DNA from 2 places in the Caldanaerobacter sp. genome. Region 2 is predicted to be linked to the other one. Evidence: predicted binding sites of a transcription regulator. Region 2 holds the regulator's gene; the other holds the start of a gene.
The links. Region 2 encodes HrcA, which represses chaperone genes, less so after heat shock. Its sites were predicted from a motif close to ATTAGCACTCANNNNNNNTGAGTGCTAAT; they were not measured.
Positions count from the first base shown of each region.

Region 1 (9,700 bases), on a different contig from region 2:
GTTGAAATAGATAACAAAATAGCAGGAATGGTTTTAGGATATAGTTTTGAACAAAAGATAGAAGAAGAACTAAATACTGGTATACTTCTTGCTAAATATTTAAAAAGGGACTTTCTCAGAAAACTTCCTTATTTATTTAAAGCTGAGAGTATATTAGGGAAAATCACAAAAGAAGAATACTACCTGAGCAATATTGCAATATATTCTGAGTTTAGAGGTCTTGGATTAGGAAGTAAACTGTTAGAGGAAATAGAGCAAGAGGCAAGAAAACTAAAGTGCAAAAGGATAGTGTTGGATGTAGAGATAGAGAATGAAAAGGCGATTAAATTGTATGAAAAATTAGGTTATAAGATAATAGAGAGATCACCTCTTTTTAAAAGTAGGGATAAAAACTTTCAATTCTTCAAAATGCAAAAAGAGTTGTGAATTCTCTCACTTCTTCTTCCTTATCACAGGTGATTATTATCACAAGGTTATTACTGATTTTTAGCTTTGCAATAAAAATAAGGACTCTAACTTTTGCTGTTAGAATCCTTATTTTTTATGTTGTTATTTTTAATATACAAGTTTTAAAATGGTGCGCCCGAGAGGACTCGAACCTCCGGCACGCAGTTTAGGAAACTGCTGCTCTATCCTTCTGAGCTACGGGCGCACGGTTTTCACAGATTCATTTTATCAGACAATATAGAATCTGTCAAGGGCAGAAAAATTAAAAAGGCTGAGGAAGCCTCAGCCTTTACATCATGTCCATACCTGCGCCCGGAATATTCTTTTCTTTTTCTGGTATGTCCACTACTATAGCCTCTGTTGTTAGGATCATTGAGGCAATTGAAGCAGCATTCTGCAAAGCAGTTCTCGTAACCTTTGTCGGGTCTATAATACCTCTTTTGATCATGTCTGTAAATTCTTCTCTATAAGCATCATATCCAAAGTTCGGGTCTTTAGCGGCTTTAATTTTTTCTACAACTATTGAACCATCTACTCCTGCATTTTCAGCTATCTGTCTTACGGGTGCTTCCAAAGCTTTTAATACTATCATAGCACCTGTCTTGAAGTCTCCTTCTAATGAATCAACTACTTTCTGTACATCTTCCATAACATTAAGAAGTGCTACTCCGCCACCAGGAACTATACCCTCTTCTACTGCTGCCTTCGTAGCTGCAAGTGCGTCCTCTATTCTGTGCTTTTTCTCTTTGAGTTCTGTTTCTGTTGCAGCACCCACCTGAATCACTGCCACGCCACCAGCGAGTTTTGCAAGTCTTTCTTGTAATTTCTCTCTGTCATAATCTGAAGTAGTCTCTTCTATTTGAGCCTTTATCTGATTAATTCTCTTCTTGATGTCTTCTGGATTGCCTGCTCCACCTACAATTGTAGTATATTCTTTTGTGACTTTAACTTGTCTTGCACGTCCTAACATATCTAATGTAACATCTTTTAGGTCATAACCCAATTCTTCAGAAATTACTTGCCCACCTGTTAAAATAGCAATATCCTGGAGCATTTCTTTTCTCCTGTCGCCAAATCCAGGTGCTTTTACGGCTACGCAGGAGAAAGTACCTCTTAATTTGTTAACAACCAAGGTTGCTAAAGCCTCTCCTTCTACATCGTCAGCTATTATGAGAAGTTTCTTACCATGCTGTACTATCTGCTCCAGAAGTGGGAGTAAATCCTGAACATTTGAAAGCTTCTTGTCCGTTATGAGTATTACAGGCTCTTCAAGAATAGCCTCCATCTTTTCTGCGTCGGTTACCATGTAAGGTGAAATGTAACCCCTATCAAACTGCATACCTTCCACGACTTCAAGGGTTGTACCAATGGTCTTTGACTCTTCTACAGTAATTACTCCATCTTTCCCAACTTTCTCCATTGCCTCTGCAATAAGCTGTCCAATCTCTTCATCGGCGGCTGAAATGGCAGCTACATGAGCAATTGATTCTTTGTTATCGATAGGCTTAGAAATCCTTCTCAAACCTTCGACTGCGGCTTCCACAGCCTTCGTCATACCTCTTCTTAAAAGCATCGGGTTAGCGCCAGCTGCAAGGTTTTTGAGTCCTTCTAGTACCATGACCTGAGCCAATAATGTAGCTGTGGTTGTACCATCTCCTGCTACATCGTTAGTTTTTGTAGCAGCTTCTTTCAGAAGTTGTGCTCCTTGATTCTCAAAAGGATCCTCTAATTCAATTTCTCTTGCAATTGTAACACCGTCATTAGTAACAGTGGGAGTCCCGTACTTCTTATCAAGAACTACATTCCTTCCTCTTGGACCTAAAGTTACTTTTACAGTGTTAGCAACAGCATTAACTCCTCTTTCCAGAGCTTTACGCGCTTCCTCACCGTATTTGATCTGCTTTGCCATTTTCACTACCTCCTTATTCGATTATTGCTAGAATATCGCTTTCTCTTAAAAGCAAATACTCTTCTCCATCTAATTTGACTTCCGTCCCAGCATACTTGGAGAAAATCACTCTATCTCCCACCTTAACTTCTGGCTCAACTCTTTTGCCATCTATGTATTGACCTGGTCCTACTGCAACAACTTCTCCCTGTTGTGGCTTTTCCTTAGCTGTGCCAGGTAAAATAACTCCGCCTTTTGTTACCTCTTCAGACTGCAGGACTTTTACTACTACTCTGTCCCCGAGTGGCTTTAGTCTCATATCTCTCTATCCCTCCTTCCATTATTAGCACTCAAACTTTATGAGTGCTAATTCCAATCTCTATATTAATTTAAGTGGTAAAACATATCAAACTCGAATACAGCTCATTTTTGACTGTTTCGGACGATTATTTAGGGTTTTCCCCGCGTTATTTCGTGTTTATGCCGTTATTTATCATTTTAGGCTTTATTTCTTTCTTTTGTATCTTTTAATAAAAAAATACAGGGAATGATCACTCCCCTGATTGACCTTCTTTTTTATTATTCCCTACTTCTTCTGATTTATAATGCTTTAAGTAATTTATCATATTGTACATATACTGTTGCTGTTCTTTTGTGAGCATGGATTTTAAATTATCTATGACAGCCTGCTGTTCCTTTGAAAGTCCCTCCAGAATCTTTTCTTCCGGATTATCATTTTCTTCTACTTTTTCTTCTACTTTTTCTTCCACTTTCTCTTCTATTTTTGCATCGGACATATGAGTAATTTTTTCTTCCTGCAAAGTCTTAACTTCACTTTCTTCCTTCGTCCTTTTCCCTTTTTGATTCTCTTCTTCTACATGGTTTTTTTCATCTCTTGTCTGCCCTTTTATCTCCTTCATATTGTTCATAATACCCTCAGCTTTATTGATAACTTCCAAAAGTTTTATATTCCTTGCTAATTTGTCTGTTTCCTCCAGTTTCTCTTGAGGAATGAGCGGCCTTATAGCCTCATATATTTCTACTATTCTGTCAAAGGGGTTGGTTTTCTTGCCTTCTTTTGAGAACTTATCTATTTTTTCTTGCAAATTCTTTAAAGCCTCATGAAATTTCAAAAACTTATCAACTATTTCTTGTTTATCTTCAGATATGTAGGGTTTGATGGCATTTAAAATTCCAATCTTGTCGGGTTCTTTTTCTTCTTCTGTCTCTATGTCTTTTTCCGATAAAGAAAAAAGCTCTTTCTGGAGTTCTACTATCTCTGCCATTTTTGTAAACATCTCAACATAGTACTGTTCTTTTTTATTAAGATAAGGCTTTACGCTTTTCATAAACTCCTTTCCCTTAGTTATTATCTCATAAATGTCTGTTTTTTTCTCTTCAACATCCTCTTCTTTTTTAAGCTCTTTTTTTTCCTCTAAGTCTTTTTGCTCTTCATCTGTCTCTAAAAGCTGGTATTTTACAAAAGCCAGTATAAGAAGTTCTATCGCAATTATTTTAAGCAGGACTTCCCTTTGCAATGTAGATTCCCCCTATATCTTAATTGCTACATTAAAATATATGTAATGGGGCAAGTCTATATTATCATAGACTTACCCCTTTCCTTCTAATTTTTATCCAAGACGATTATACCTGGTATAAAGAGGAAGATTAGGAGAATTATTATAAAAATCCAGAACCAACCTGCCACAAATCCTACACCTTTTTCTTCCGGCATTTATTTCCCTCCCTTCCTCATGACAATCCAGCTAAAGACCACAGAAACTTTTTGACTTTTTTCCTCGGTTTCTCCTGTTGCAAAACTACAAGAAGTACAAAGAAGAAAAGAAGGCTATCTATTTCAAATTTTACATCTAAAATGACTGTGAGAATGACAAAGAAAAACAACAAAGTATCTCCTGATATATTCATTCAAATTCACTCCGTTCGGTTTAAGTAAGGGGCTCTACCAGAAGGGTAGAGCCCTTCAGTTTATTTTACCTCGTTAAAAAACCAACCCCATCCTCCATCCATTATTATGACTAACAGTATGAAGAAAAGCAGCAATGTCTCTAATGACCATGTTACATTGAGCCATCCACCACCTAATGCTAAGACTAATATCAAGAAGAAGAAGAGCAAATTAGTTTCGCCAAAAACCGTGCTTGTTCCAGCCATACAAATCCCCCTTCAATTCGAATTTATCCTAAATTTCATGCTTTAGGCTCTTCTACAATGATTCCTGGTACAAAGAGGAATATCAAGAGAATTATTATTATAATCCAGAACCACCAACCGAATCCTGCTCCGCTTTTATCTACTGGCATGAATTTTCCTCCTTTCAAGTTCTGCTTTTAAGTTTAAGGTCTTTTCAAGACCTACTACATAATATGAAGAAACATTCTAAGGTGACACTTTTTAAAAAAATCACTATCAAATTTTCACAAGACTCATATTGTGTTATTAGCAGAAAGGAGGTTCATGCTGTGAATATCATCCCTTTTATCATGGTCCCAAAAATCATTAAAGAAGCATCTTATATTAAGAAAATAGATAAAAGACTTCTAAACAAGGCTTCTTACCTAAGAAGTGAAACTGTCCCAATAATTCTCTACTCAAACCTCTCCTATGAGGTATTAAGATCTAGAATAGAAAAATTAGGGGGAAGTGTAAAATTTGAACTTCCCATAGTAAAAGGCTGGTCAGTAAATCTCCCCTGCAATAAACTCAAGCATTTAGCTTCTTTGAAAGGAATCCATTTTATAGCAGAAGATTCCGTTGTAAAATTACAGCTTCATATAGCCACCCAGGAGATAACTTCAAGAAATGCAAATGACCTAGGATATACTGGAAAAGGAGTAACCATAGCATTCTTAGACACCGGTATATATCCCCATCCAGATTTCACAAAACCCAAAAATCGCATATTGGCCTTTTACGATGTAGTAAATGGAAAAAAACAACCTTATGACGACAACGGCCATGGCACGCATGTAGCAGGAGATGCAGCTGGAAATGGCTATGCTTCTAACGGAAAATACAAAGGTGTCGCTCCTGAAGCAAATATAGTAGCGGTTAAAGTACTAGACTCTTACGGAAGAGGAAGCTCCTCTGATATTTTGGCAGGTATGCAATGGGTTTTAGACAATAAAGACAGATATAATATAAGGATCGTCTCTCTTTCAATAGGAGAGACTCCGGCTCTTCCAACTTTTTTAGACCCATTGGTAAGAGGAGTAGATAATTTGTGGAAAAATGGAATAGTAGTGGTGGTAGCCGCAGGTAATTCAGGCCCTAATTACAATTCTATTACTTCTCCTGGAACAAGCAGAAATGTAATAACAGTGGGAGCTGTAGATGACAAAAGAACACCGAATATAGAAGACGATGAAATAGCAAACTTCTCAGGAAGAGGAGGACCTTACCTTTACAAGCCAGATGTAGTAGCACCGGGAGTAAAAATAGTATCTACAGCTTCCGGCAATGTACCTTTCGGCGCCGACGAGATAATGATAAACAAACCTTACAGAAGTGCCACAGGTACTTCAATGGCTACTCCCATGGTAGCCGGAGCTGCAGCTCTTCTGTTAGAAAAAAATCCTCGTCTTACAAACATCGAAATAAAAAATATTTTAAAAAAGACTGCTGTTAAAATTAATGAGGCAGGCCTCTGGACACAGGGAAGCGGAATGGTAAATGTAGAAGAGGCTTTAAAAAAAGTGTGAGGAGGGAACCCCCTCCTCACAGCTTAATAAAATTCAATATGAATTGATAAAAAATTGGTATAAAAATGGAAGGTAACAAATTCCCAACCTTTATATTTTTAATCTCCAACATGTTTAGAGCAATGGCAAATATTAGAACTCCTCCTATTGAGGTCATATCATCGATTACGGATTTTACTAAAACTCCCTGTAAAAAAGATGCTCCAATCGTTATAGAACCCTGGTATAAAAATACAGAGAAAGCTGAAAAAACTACTCCAATCCCAAAAGTAGAAGCAAAAATTATGGAAGATATACCGTCTAACATGGATTTGGCAAAAAGTATGCTATGGTCCCCAGATAATCCTTCCTTTAACGAGCCGACTATAGCCATTGCTCCCACACAGTATATAAGGCTTGCGGTGACAAACCCCTTGCTTATGGTAGAAGCCCCATTTTTGCTAAATCTTTTTTCAAGTCCCTTTCCTAATCTATTCAGATAACCATCTATATCAATAGCCTCTCCTATTACTCCCCCTATCACAAGGCTTATAATAACCACCATTAAATTGTTAAATTGAAGTCCGCTAGAAATTCCTATGATAGCTACACTCAAAGCTACGCCCTGCATTACTATATTTTTAAATCTTTCTGGAATTCCTACCTTAAGAAGGGTTCCAATAGTACCTCCAACAATTATAGCAATCGAATTTACAATCGTTCCTAGCATTTATTCCTTCCTTTCCCCAAATATTTTCTTTCCCATCTCTCTCCCATAGTAGAATAAATACTGTTGAGCAAATCCGGATAACTCCCCAAATTTATCAATTGCAAATAATTGAATTTCTACAGGACTTCCTTCCCTCTTTAAATACAAATGTTCCATTATCCTCTTTATCCAGACATCTGTAGGGAATATATCATATCTTCCAATCGAGTAAAGAATCACACAATCGGCCACTTTTGGCCCAACACCGTTTATAGTCATCAATATATCCCTTATCTCGCTGGTAGTGTATTCATGAAGTTTCAAAAGATTAATTTCACCAGAGAATACCTTTGAAGCAGCATCAAAAATATATTTTGCCCTAAAACCACATTTTGTCTTTGCTATAGTTTCTACATCGTACATCACAAGCTCCTCAGGCTTAGGAAAAGTGTAGTAGATCTTGCCCTTGTATTCTATTGGATTTCCAAAGGTAGATGCCAGATTTTCTACTACTTTCTTTATTTGAGGGATTCTGTTATTCTGGGAAACTATAAAAGAAACCAGGGTTTCCCAGGTGTCCTGTCGCAATATCCTGATTCCCTCACCAAATTTTATTGCTTCTTTAAGAATAGGGTCCTTAGAAAGACTTTCTTTTATCTTACCGTAATCTCTTCCTAAATCAAAATAGTCAAACCATATATCGTAAAAGTCAGTTAGATTAGTATTGTCAATAACCAGAGTATCTCCTTCTAATCTCACATTTATTACCCTGTCATAAGCGACTCCTGTATAGCTTCCATCTTCCTCTTCATTCCATCTGAAGCACTGGCCACTCTCAAAAGTTTCCTTAAGGTTAAAATCTGCAATCCCCCTTACAATTACCTTTGTCCCCTTTTCTTCCACACTATATCTCATTCTCCTCACCCACATGAGTTTATATTTACTCACTACCTATCATATTTCGCCCTGCTGTTATTTATTATTATATAATTTTTTTTGAACAAAAAAAAGCCGAAAATCGGCTTTTTTTGTTCAATACCATCCTTTTGCTTTCATAGCATCTGCGACCCGCTTTACAGATAGCATATAGGCTGCCGTTCTTAAATTTACATTATATTCTTTACTCAAATTGTAAACACTATTGAAAGCTTCTACCATCATCTGCTCCTCTCTTTTCAAAATTTCTTCTTCTGTCCAGTATAAACCGTAAAGATTCTGCACCCATTCAAAATAGGAAACCGTAACTCCCCCTGCATTAGCAAGAATATCAGGAATTATTACTGTTCCCCTTTCCTCTAGAATCTTTTCTGCCTCTGGTGTTGTAGGTCCATTTGCCCCTTCAGCGACAATCTTAGCTTTTATATCCTTAGCATTTTTCGTAGTGATTACATTCTCAAGAGCAGCAGGAACAAGGATGTCTACATCTAATGAAAATATTTCATCTTTAGGAAGTTCTTCTGTCCCCTCAAACCCCTTTATATTGCCTGTCCTTTCTTTATACTCCATCAATTTCGCAACATCTATCCCCTCTTTATCGTAAATGCAAATCCTACTATTCGAAACGGCAACTACCTTAGCTCCGTACTCCTGCAAAATTAACGCAGTATAGCTTCCTACATTTCCAAAACCTTGAACCGCTACTTTTGCCCTTTTTAGGTCTATACCAATCTTTTTGGCTAACTCTCTCACTGTGACAGCAACTCCAAAACCAGTAGCAGCTACCCTTCCTCTGGATCCTCCTACACTCAAAGGTTTACCAGTTATTACGGCAGGGCTATCTACTCTGGATATTTTATTATACTCATCCAGCATCCATGCCATTATCTGGCTATTTGTATTTACATCCGGAGCGGGGATGTCTTTATTAGGACCTATTTCTTCATATATAGCATCTATAAAGCCCCTTGACAATCTTTCTAATTCTTCCTTTGAAAGCTCTTTAGGATTTACTGCAACTCCTCCCTTAGCCCCTCCATAAGGTATCCCAACTACAGCACACTTAAAAGTCATCCAAGTAGCCAGAGCTTTTACCTCGTCAGCAGTTACATTAGGATGAAATCTTATACCTCCTTTTGTAGGACCTATAGCGTTATTGTGCTGCGCTCTATAGCCTGTAAATACTCTTACACTACCGTCGTCCATTTTAACAGGTATTGAAACTTCTACCACCTTATGAGGTCTACTTAAAATCTCATAAACTAATGGGTCGGCACCTAACTTGTCACAGGCCATTTTAATTTGACTTTTTGCAATTTCGAAAGGATTCAATGTCTTTTCCTGCATATTTATACCCCCTAAAGTGCAAGATTAAATTTTAATATGAATTTTATCACAATTCTTTTTCACATTAAAGTCTTTTTATTGTAAGCTTTCTAATTTTTTTAATAAAAAAATCGCGCCCATTTTTAAGGCGCAATTTTTACCCTTATTCTCCTTTGCTCCTTAAATATTCATCTATAGCTTTTGCGGCTTTTTTGCCTGCTCCCATAGCTAAAATCACAGTAGCAGCCCCTGTTACAGCATCTCCTCCTGCAAATACACCTGGTCTGGAGGTTCTACCTTCTTCGTCTGTTATTATTCCACCCCATTTTTGAACCTGAATATCCTTCGTAGTAGAAGGTATAAGTCTATTAGGACTAGTACCTAAAGCCATTATTACTGTATCTACTTCTATAGTAAATTCTGAACCAGGTATCTCTATAGGTCTTCTTCTGCCCGAACTATCGGGCTCTCCTAATTTCATTCTTATCACTTCCATACTCTTTACCCAGCCATCTTCCGTTCCGTTTATGCGTATTGGATTTGCTAAAAACTCAAACTTTATTCCTTCCTCAATAGCGTGTTCTATCTCTTCGGCTCTCGCCGGCATTTCTTCTTTTGAACGCCTATAAACAACTATTACTTCTTCTACTCCTTCAAGCCTTAAAGCAGAACGAGCAGCATCCATTGCAACAT
Region 1 covers NZ_JBNATX010000005.1:35,676-45,375, forward strand. Annotated here, with positions in the region: gene ACPLVE_RS03245 (GNAT family N-acetyltransferase) at 1-426, shown strand, start outside; tRNA gene ACPLVE_RS03250 (tRNA-Arg) at 576-652, opposite strand; gene groL (chaperonin GroEL) at 737-2,356, opposite strand; gene groES (co-chaperone GroES) at 2,370-2,654, opposite strand; gene ACPLVE_RS03265 (hypothetical protein) at 2,887-3,873, opposite strand; gene ACPLVE_RS03270 (hypothetical protein) at 4,088-4,264, opposite strand; gene ACPLVE_RS03275 (hypothetical protein) at 4,325-4,510, opposite strand; gene ACPLVE_RS03280 (S8 family peptidase) at 4,840-6,057, shown strand; gene ACPLVE_RS03285 (DUF554 domain-containing protein) at 6,074-6,766, opposite strand; gene ACPLVE_RS03290 (DNA-3-methyladenine glycosylase family protein) at 6,767-7,660, opposite strand; gene ACPLVE_RS03295 (Glu/Leu/Phe/Val family dehydrogenase) at 7,778-9,028, opposite strand; gene gltA (NADPH-dependent glutamate synthase) at 9,171-9,700, opposite strand, start outside.
Region 1: a site for HrcA is predicted at 2,678-2,706, ahead of groES (co-chaperone GroES). Genes of this name have one in related genera too.

Region 2 (9,700 bases):
GTTGTGTGTTCTTTTGATAAGGAAACTCTCCAGTACTTAAAAAATAAAGGAATAGAGGTTTTCGAACTTGAAATTGGAGATGGTTTTAGTTTAGTAGAGGATATGAAGACTATCAGAAGATTAAGGAGTATAATAAAGGAGTTTAAAGCAGAAATTGTCCATATGCACGGTTTTAAGGCGGCTTTTGTAGGGAGAATAGCCGCACTCGGATTGCCTGTGAAAACAGTTGTAACTTTCCATAATTTCCCTCAATATGGCGAGGGGAAGGGTTTTAAAAATAGAGTTATTCTCTTTCTGCTGAGGTATTTGAATAAAAGGACTGATGCTTTCATAGCCGTATCTGAAGCTTTGAAAAAAGAAGTAGTTAGAGCTGAGAAGATAAATGGGGACAAAGTTCACGTTATATATAACTGCCTTGAGCAATCTTTTTATAAAGAAAAGCCTTTCGATTTGAGGGGGAGTTTTAAGCTTCCCAGCGATGCTTTTGTTGTAGGCACTGTTGCAAGGCTTATTCCTTCAAAAGGGGTTCAGGATTTAATAGATTTGGCTTTTCTGATGAAGGAGGAAAATGTATTTTTCTTTGTTGCTGGTGAAGGGCCTTATAGAGGGGAATTGGAGAGAAAAATAAGGGAAAAAGGGCTTGAAAAGAAGGTTTTTTTGCTTGGTTTTATAAATGATATCCAGTCTTTTTTAAAAAGTTTAGACGTTTTTATCTTACCTTCCCACAAAGAAGGTTTTGGTATATCTGTGTTAGAAGCGATGAAGGAAGGAGTACCCGTCATAGCTTATTCTGTTGGGGGCGTACCGGAGATAGTCAAAGATAGGGTAAATGGGTTTTTAGTGGAAAAAGAAGATATAAAAGGATTATATGAAGCTTTAGAGAGACTTTTGAAAGATGCTGATTTAAGGAGGACCTTTTCCCTAAAAGGTAAAGAAACTGCTGAAAAATTCAACTGCGAGGAGATGGTAAAAAAGACAAAAGAGATATATGAAAGGATAAGGGAATGAAAGAGTATGAGGCTTAAAAGGACAAAAGAGAGGAAAGAAAGGATTAGAAGAAAAAGACTTGTAATATTCGCGCTTTTGTTGTACATTTTTATTGTGATAGCAGGGCTTCTGAAAGCAGATTACAATTTTTATAAGATGCTAAATGGAGAGGGCAGAATAGGAATTCTTAGAGTCGAGTTATGCGATAAAGGGATTTTCATGGAGCTTTTTGGTAAGAAATTTGTTATAACTAAATAGGGCAACCTAAGAGGGGGAATAAAATGTCTGAAAGGATGAAGTATATTAGAAATTTCTGCATAATTGCTCATATAGACCATGGGAAATCAACTCTGGCAGACAGATTGATTGAGAGAACAGGGCTTCTCTCAGAAAGGGAGATGGATAAGCAGATTTTAGACAATTTAGAGCTTGAGAGAGAAAGAGGAATAACCATAAAATTAAAGCCTGTCAGGATGACTTACAGAGCAAAAGATGGCAATGAGTACGAACTGAATTTGATAGATACTCCGGGGCACGTGGATTTCACCTATGAAGTTTCCAGAAGCATTGCTGCTTGTGAAGGAGCTTTACTCGTAATAGATGCAAGCCAGGGTATTGAGGCTCAAACTCTAGCCAATGTTTATCTAGCCTTTGAGCATAATCTGGAGATAATACCAGTGATAAACAAGATAGACTTACCTGCCGCCGATCCTGACAGGGTAAAGAAAGAAATCGAGGATGTGCTGGGTATAGATGCTAGCGAGGCAATTTTAACCTCGGCAAAAGAAGGAATCGGTATAGATGAGGTTCTGGAAGCTATCGTAAAAAGAATACCACCTCCTGAGGGAGATGAGGATAAACCCCTTAAAGCCTTGATTTTTGATTCCTTTTACGATAATTACAAAGGTGCTATAAGCTTTGTCAGGATAGTCGACGGAAAAGTTAGAAAAGGCATGAGAATAAAGATGTTTTCTACAGGCAAGGTATTTGAAGTAACGGAAGTTGGAAGCTTTAGGCCCGACCTTTACCCTGTTGAGGAATTAAAAGCGGGTGATGTTGGCTATATAGCGGCTAATATAAAAAACGTTAGAGATACTCGCGTTGGAGATACGATCACAGATGCAGACAACCCTGCTGATTCTCCTTTGCCGGGTTATAAGGAAGTAGTGCCAATGGTATTTTGTGGAATTTATCCGGCCGATGGAGAAGACTATGAAAACCTTAAAGAGGCACTGGAAAAACTTCAATTGAATGATGCTTCTTTGGTTTTTGAACCGGATACGTCTGCCGCTTTGGGATTTGGATTTAGATGTGGTTTTTTGGGACTTCTCCACATGGAAATTGTGCAGGAGAGGTTAGAAAGGGAGTACAATTTAAACCTTGTTACAACTGCTCCCAGCGTAATTTACAGAGTATACAAGACAAATGGAGAGGTTATAGACCTCGACAATCCTACAAAAATGCCTCCTCCTACCCAGATAGAATATATTGAAGAACCTATTGTTGAAGCTACTATCATGGTTCCAACAGATTATGTGGGTTCTGTTATGGAACTCTGTCAGGAAAGAAGGGGAGTTTATTTGGGGATGGAGTACATTGAAAAGACAAGGGTACTTTTAAAGTATGAAATGCCTCTTAACGAAATAATATATGACTTTTTCGATGCGTTAAAGTCGAGGACCAGAGGTTATGCCTCTTTGGATTATGAGTTTAAGGGTTACAAAAAGTCGGACCTTGTAAAGTTGGATATATTGATAAATGGTGAAGTAGTGGATGCTCTTTCCATGATAGTCCATAAAGATAAGGCTTATGAAAAAGGTAGAAAAATAGTTGAAAAGTTAAAGGAAAATATTCCAAGGCATTTATTTGAGATTCCTATTCAAGCCGCCATTGGATCTAGAATCATAGCAAGAGAGACGGTAAAAGCTCTTAGAAAAAATGTTCTTGCAAAGTGTTATGGGGGCGACGTTACCAGGAAGAAAAAGCTTTTAGAAAAGCAGAAAGAAGGCAAAAAAAGGATGAGGCAGATAGGAACGGTAGAAATACCGCAAGAAGCTTTTATGTCAATTTTAAAGCTGGATGATGAGAAATGAGAGAAGTAGGGATTTACATCCATATACCCTTTTGTAAGAAAAAATGCTATTACTGCGATTTTAACTCCTATGCGGGCTATGAGTATTTAATGGAAGATTATTTAAAGGCCTTGTTGCAGGAAATTAGGTTCTATTCTCATCTTCAGCTCAAAGTAGTATCTATATATATAGGAGGGGGGACTCCCAATTTTGTTCCTCCTTCTCATATCGAAAGAATATTGAACGAAATTTACAGTTTTTATGCTGTATTGGAGGATGCGGAAATCACTATTGAAGTGAATCCGGGGCTTTTGACGGAGGATAAGATTAAAATATACAAAGCAAATGGGATTAACCGTATAAGCATAGGGCTTCAAGCCTTTCAAAACCGTCTTCTAAAGTATATCGGTAGAATTCACACAGTAGAGGATTTTCTTAAAAATTATTTTTTGGTGCGGAAATATTTTGATAATGTGAATGTGGATTTGATTTTTGCCCTCCCAACGCAAACTTTCGAGGAATGGCGGGAAACCCTTGTGGAGGTTACAAACCTTAAGCCAGAACATCTCTCTTTGTATAGTCTCATCATTGAGGAGAAGACTCCATTTGGCAAGCTTTATAAAGAAGGGAAACTTCCTTATGTAGATGAGGAAGAGGAAATAATGATGTACAATTGGGCGGTAAATTTTTTGAAAAATAAAGGGTATCACCACTATGAAATTTCTAATTTCGCTTTTCCAGGGAGAGAGTGCAGACATAACATCTTGTATTGGGAACTCAAAGAGTATCTTGGATTTGGTGCTGGAGCCCATTCTTACTTCGAAGGAAAGAGATGGAGCAATTACGAAAGGTTAGAAGAATATATCGATAAAATCTTTAAAGGCAGGGATTTCAGAAAAGAATTATTCGAGTTGTCTCTTGAAGACATGATTTCTGAATTTATGTTTATGGGGTTGAGGTTGAGAAGGGGAGTTTGTGAAGAAGAGTTTAAGAAGAGGTTCGGAATGGGACTTTTCGAAAGATATGAAGAGGTTTTTTCTAGGTATGAAAATATGGGGTTTATAGAAAGGAATGGAGATTGCGTGCGACTGACAGAGAAGGGGATATATGTTTCAAATGAAATTTTTGAGGCGTTCCTGCCCTAATTTACGCCAAAATAAGTATTGACAAAAAATTATAAGAGTGGTATTTTAAAAACATGGATTAGCACTCAATAAATGAGAGTGCTAATAAACATGGGGTGGTGAAAATGCCGTTAGATGATAGAAAGAAAAAGATTTTGTTTGCTGTGGTGACTGATTACATCTTGACGGCAGAACCGATAGGTTCAAGAACCATTGCAAAAAAGTACAATATGGGCGTAAGTTCGGCTACAATAAGAAATGAAATGGCAGACCTCGAAGAAATGGGTTATTTGGAGCAGCCTCATACTTCTGCGGGGAGAATACCTTCTGATAAAGGGTACAGGTTTTATGTTGATACTATATTAAAAAACTTTGTAAAAGAAGAAATAGTGCCTCCTCCCAAACCTCGAGAAGAAGTCATTGCAGAATTTGATGAGATCGTAAAGAAGTATGCAAAAATTCTGGCAGATATGACTCGTCATGCTACAGTGGCAAAGATGCCAAAATTAAATCCTGATAAAATCAAGAAATTGCAGCTTATTCCTGTTGCTTCAAATAAAATAATAATGGTGGTTGTAACTGATGCGGGAATAGTTAAAAATTATCTTCTAAATTTATGCCAGAATGTGGACAGAAATGTGTTTGAGTTTTTAAACAATCTGCTAAATGACAAGATTGTGGGCAAAAGCGAGAAGGCTATTTTTGAATTTCTTGATAAAGACCTTAGAAGGAACCTTGGAGAAATGGCTTTTATGGCAGATGAACTGATAAAAACAATACTTTTAAGTTTAAAACAGTTGCAGGAAACAGATGTATATACCGATGGTACCTTGCACATTTTAGATTTTCCTGAGTACAAAGACTTAAGCAAGGCGAAAAACTTCTTAAGTCTTCTTGATAACAAGTCTTTGCTCAATGAGGTTTTAGAACCTGTTGAGGATTTTGTGGATGTAAAAATTGGAAGAGAAAACAGATTTGAAGAGATGAGGGAATTAAGTGTCATTAAAACCACTTACAAGATAAATGACAGAGTAGTAGGTACCATAGGCATAATTGGCCCTACGAGAATGGATTATAAAAGGCTTATAAGCGAGCTTATCCTAATGACAAGGGAGCTTTCAAACCTCTTGTCTTCTATATATAATGATGAATTATGATGGGGTGATACATGTGGAAAATTTTGAAAAAGAAAAGATCGAATTGGATGAGAAAGACTTAAAGGAAATGAAAGGAGAAGGACCTCCTATCGTAGAAGGTCATCCAGAAGAGGTAGAAAATAAAATAGAAGAGAAGGAAGAAGAGATAGAAGAGTTAAAAGAAGAGGGAAAGGACGAAGTAAAGGAGCCTTCTCCTGAAGAAATCATTGAAGAGCTGAAAAGGAAACTGGAGGAAAAAGAAAAAGAAGCAAGCGAATATCTTGATATAGCTCAGAGAATTAAAGCGGAGTTTGATAATTATAGAAAACGGACAGAAAGAGAAAAAGCTGAGATGGTAATGTATGGGCAGGAGCAGGTCATAGTAGAACTTCTGCCTGTTGTTGACAATTTCGAAAGAGCTCTGTCAGCTGAAGGGGATTATAATTCTTTAAAAGAAGGTTTAGAATTAATTTACAAGCAGCTTAAAAAAGTGCTAGATAAATTTGAAGTAAGGGAAATTGAAGCAGAAGGAGAAATCTTCGACCCTTATAAGCACCATGCGATTGCGCAGGAAGAAGTAGAAGGGAAAAAGCCAAATGAAATCATAGAGGTATTTCAGAAAGGGTATTATATGAAAGACAAAGTAATAAGATATAGTTTGGTTAAAGTAGCAAAATAAAAAAGGAGGGTGAAAAATATGGGCAAAGTTATTGGAATTGACCTTGGCACCACTTTTTCATGTGTAGCTGTTATGGAGGGTGGTCAGCCGGTAGTTATACCTAATTCTGAAGGAACTCGCACTACTCCTTCTGTAGTGGCTTTTACCAAGGAAGGAGAAAGACTCGTGGGGCATCCAGCCAGACGACAGGCTATAATAAATCCGGAAAGAACTATAATGTCGATAAAAAGGCACATGGGAACAGATTACAAAGTAAAGATTGACAATAAAGAGTATACGCCCCAAGAGATTTCTGCTATGATTTTGCAGAAATTAAAAGCGGATGCTGAAGCATACTTGGGAGAAAAAGTAACTCAAGCAGTGATAACAGTACCTGCATACTTCAATGATAGCCAGAGACAAGCGACTAAAGACGCTGGAAGAATAGCAGGACTCGAAGTCTTAAGGATAATAAACGAACCCACTGCGGCAGCATTGGCATATGGGCTTGATAAGGAAGGCAATCAAAAGATAATGGTATATGACTTGGGCGGAGGTACCTTTGACGTTTCTATACTGGAGATTGGCGACGGAGTCTTTGAAGTTTTAGCTACGAGCGGTAACAACCACCTGGGAGGAGATGACTTTGACCAGAGGATAATAGACTGGTTGGCAGACAATTTCCAGAAAGAGCATGGAATTGACCTAAGAAAAGATAGAATGGCTTTACAGAGGTTGAAAGAGGCGGCGGAAAGGGCTAAGATTGAACTTTCTTCTGCTATGGTAACAAATATAAACCTTCCTTTCATAACAGCAGACGCTTCAGGCCCTAAACATATAGATGTGAATTTAACGCGAGCAAAATTTGAAGAATTGATTTCAGATTTAGTTGAGTCTACAGTTGGACCTGTTAAGCAGGCTTTGAGCGACGCAGGATTAAAGCCCGAAGATATAGATAAGGTTCTTTTAGTGGGAGGTTCTACAAGAATACCTCTTGTACAGGAAACGGTCAAGAAAATAATGGGCAAAGAACCTCATAAAGGAATCAACCCTGATGAAGCTGTTGCAATAGGAGCTGCCATTCAGGCTGCTGTATTAGCAGGTGAGATTAAGGACATATTACTTCTTGACGTTACTCCTCTTTCCCTTGGAATAGAAACTTTAGGAGGGGTTTTCACGAAAATTATAGAAAGAAATACTACTATTCCTGTAAGGAAGAGCCAAATTTTTACTACAGCTGCAGATAATCAGACTTCCGTGGAGATTCATGTGCTTCAGGGAGAAAGACCTCTGGCTAAAGATAACAAGAGTTTAGGCCGCTTCATATTATCTGGCATACCGCCTGCTCCAAGAGGAGTACCGCAGATAGAGGTTACTTTTGACATAGATGCGAATGGGATTGTACATGTTTCTGCAAAGGACCTCGCAACAGGAAAGTCACAACAGATAACTATAACAGGTAGTACCAATCTTTCTGAAGAAGAAATACAGAGGATGATAAACGAGGCTAAGCAGTACGAAGAACAGGATAGGAAGAAAAGAGAAGAAATCGAAATTAGAAACAAGGCTGATTCTCTCATATATCAAGCGGAGAAAACTCTCAAAGACCTGGGAGATAAAATGACTCAGGAAGAGAAGGATGAGATTAACAAAGAAATAGAAAATGTGAGAAAAGCCCTTGAAGGAACTGATGTGGAGGCTATAAAGGCGGCTTCTGAAAAACTTTCTGAAGCTTTCTATAAAGTTTCAACAAGGCTTTACCAGCAGGCGTCAGCTAGTGCAAATCCCGGAGGCAGTCAAGGTACATCTCAGGGCAATGTATATGAAGCGGATTACAAAGTTGAGGACGATAATAAATAAATTAGAACCAGGTTTTTTGCCTGGTTCTAATTTACGTAATGAAAGGTAGGTGAGAGAGTGCCTAAAAAGGATTTGTATGAAATATTGGGTGTAGATAGGAATGCAAGTCAGGAAGAAATAAAAAAGGCATACAGAAGGCTTGCCAAAAAATATCATCCAGACCTAAACCCTGGAGATAAAGAAGCCGAGCAAAAGTTTAAAGAAATAAATGAGGCTTACGAAATACTTTCTGACCCTCAGAAAAGGGCTCAATACGATCAATTTGGCCATGCAGCTTTTGAACAGGGGGGGTTCCAACAACAGGGCGGGTTTGGAGATTTTACTCAAGGTGGATTTGATTTTGACTTTGGCGGTTTTGGAGATATATTTGGTGATATTTTTAGTGATTTCTTTGGTACAGGTAGGAGAAAAGCAGAAAAGGGACCTAAAAAAGGTGCTGACATAAGATATGATTTGAGCTTAACATTTGAGGAAGCAGCCTTTGGAACAGAGAAAGAAATAGAAATAGAACGATTTGAAGTTTGTGATGTGTGCCATGGTACAGGTGTAAAACCGGGAAGTCGTCCTGAGACTTGTCCTGTATGCCATGGGACAGGAGAAATACGGCAGACACAGAATACACCTTTTGGTAGAATCGTAAATATAAGAACTTGCCCAAGATGCCATGGAGAGGGGAAAATCATTACAGACCCTTGTCAAAAGTGTGGGGGAACTGGTAGAATTAGAAAAAGGAGAAAGATTAAAGTTACTATTCCTGCTGGTATAGACGAGGGACAGATGCTTACCTTAAGAGGCGAGGGAGAGCCGGGTTTAAGAGGAGGTCCTAATGGAGACCTTTATATTGTCATACACGTAAAACCCCATGAAATTTTCAGGAGAGAAGGTTATGATGTATATGTGAAAATACCTATAAGCTTTGCAGATGCAGCCTTAGGAGGAGAAATTAAGATACCCACTTTGGACGGGGTTGTGAGTTTTACAATTCCAGAAGGTACTCAGACAGGTTCCAAATTTAAACTAAGAGGCAAAGGTATTCCACATATAGGTGGAAGAGGGAGAGGGGACCAGATTGTCGAAGTGTATGTAGAAGTTCCAAAGAGATTGACAGAAAAACAGAGAGAGCTTTTAAAAGAATGGAAAAAATTAGAAGGAGAAAGTCCTTCAGAGCACAAGTCTTTCTTTCAAAGGATGAAAGATGCTTTTGGAGGCAATTAAAATTTTAAAAAGGTGTTGAAGAAAATGAAGTGGTTAGAAATACAGATTACAACTTCACAGGAAGCAGAAGAGCCTGTCACAGGCATTTTATACGATTTAGGAGCAACCGGAGTGGTTATAAAAAATCCCAACGATGTAAAAGAGCTGGCACAGACTAGTGAGTGGGATTATTTTGAGCCTTACCTTTTAGAAGAAGGCGATGAAGTAAAAATTTCTGCATATTTTCCAATTACCAATGATATAACGGACAAGATAAGTTTTTTAAAGGAGAGAATTTATGAGCTTAACTCTTTTGGAATAGACATTGGAAATATCAAGGTAGAGGTTTCTGAGGTGAATGAAGAAGACTGGGCGGACAGCTGGAAGAAGTATTACAAACCTTTAAAAGTCGGAAAAAGGATTGTCATAAGGCCTCTGTGGGAGGAATACAATCCTAAGGAAGGGGAAATAGTCATAGAACTTGACCCGGGAATGGCTTTTGGCACAGGCACTCATGAGACTACAAAGATGTGCTTAGAATTTTTGGAGGATATTATAAAACCTGGAGCAGTGGTATTTGATGTTGGCTGTGGGTCAGGTATACTTTCCATTGCTGCATCTAAATTAGGAGCTTCCCGTGTGTACGGTGCTGATGTAGATGAAATGGCG
Region 2 covers NZ_JBNATX010000008.1:4,433-14,132, reverse strand. Annotated here, with positions in the region: gene ACPLVE_RS04215 (glycosyltransferase family 4 protein) at 1-1,008, shown strand, start outside; gene ACPLVE_RS04210 (hypothetical protein) at 1,015-1,245, shown strand; gene lepA (translation elongation factor 4) at 1,269-3,080, shown strand; gene hemW (radical SAM family heme chaperone HemW) at 3,077-4,204, shown strand; gene hrcA (heat-inducible transcriptional repressor HrcA) at 4,309-5,340, shown strand; gene grpE (nucleotide exchange factor GrpE) at 5,354-5,998, shown strand; gene dnaK (molecular chaperone DnaK) at 6,017-7,837, shown strand; gene dnaJ (molecular chaperone DnaJ) at 7,895-9,052, shown strand; gene prmA (50S ribosomal protein L11 methyltransferase) at 9,077-9,700, shown strand, end outside.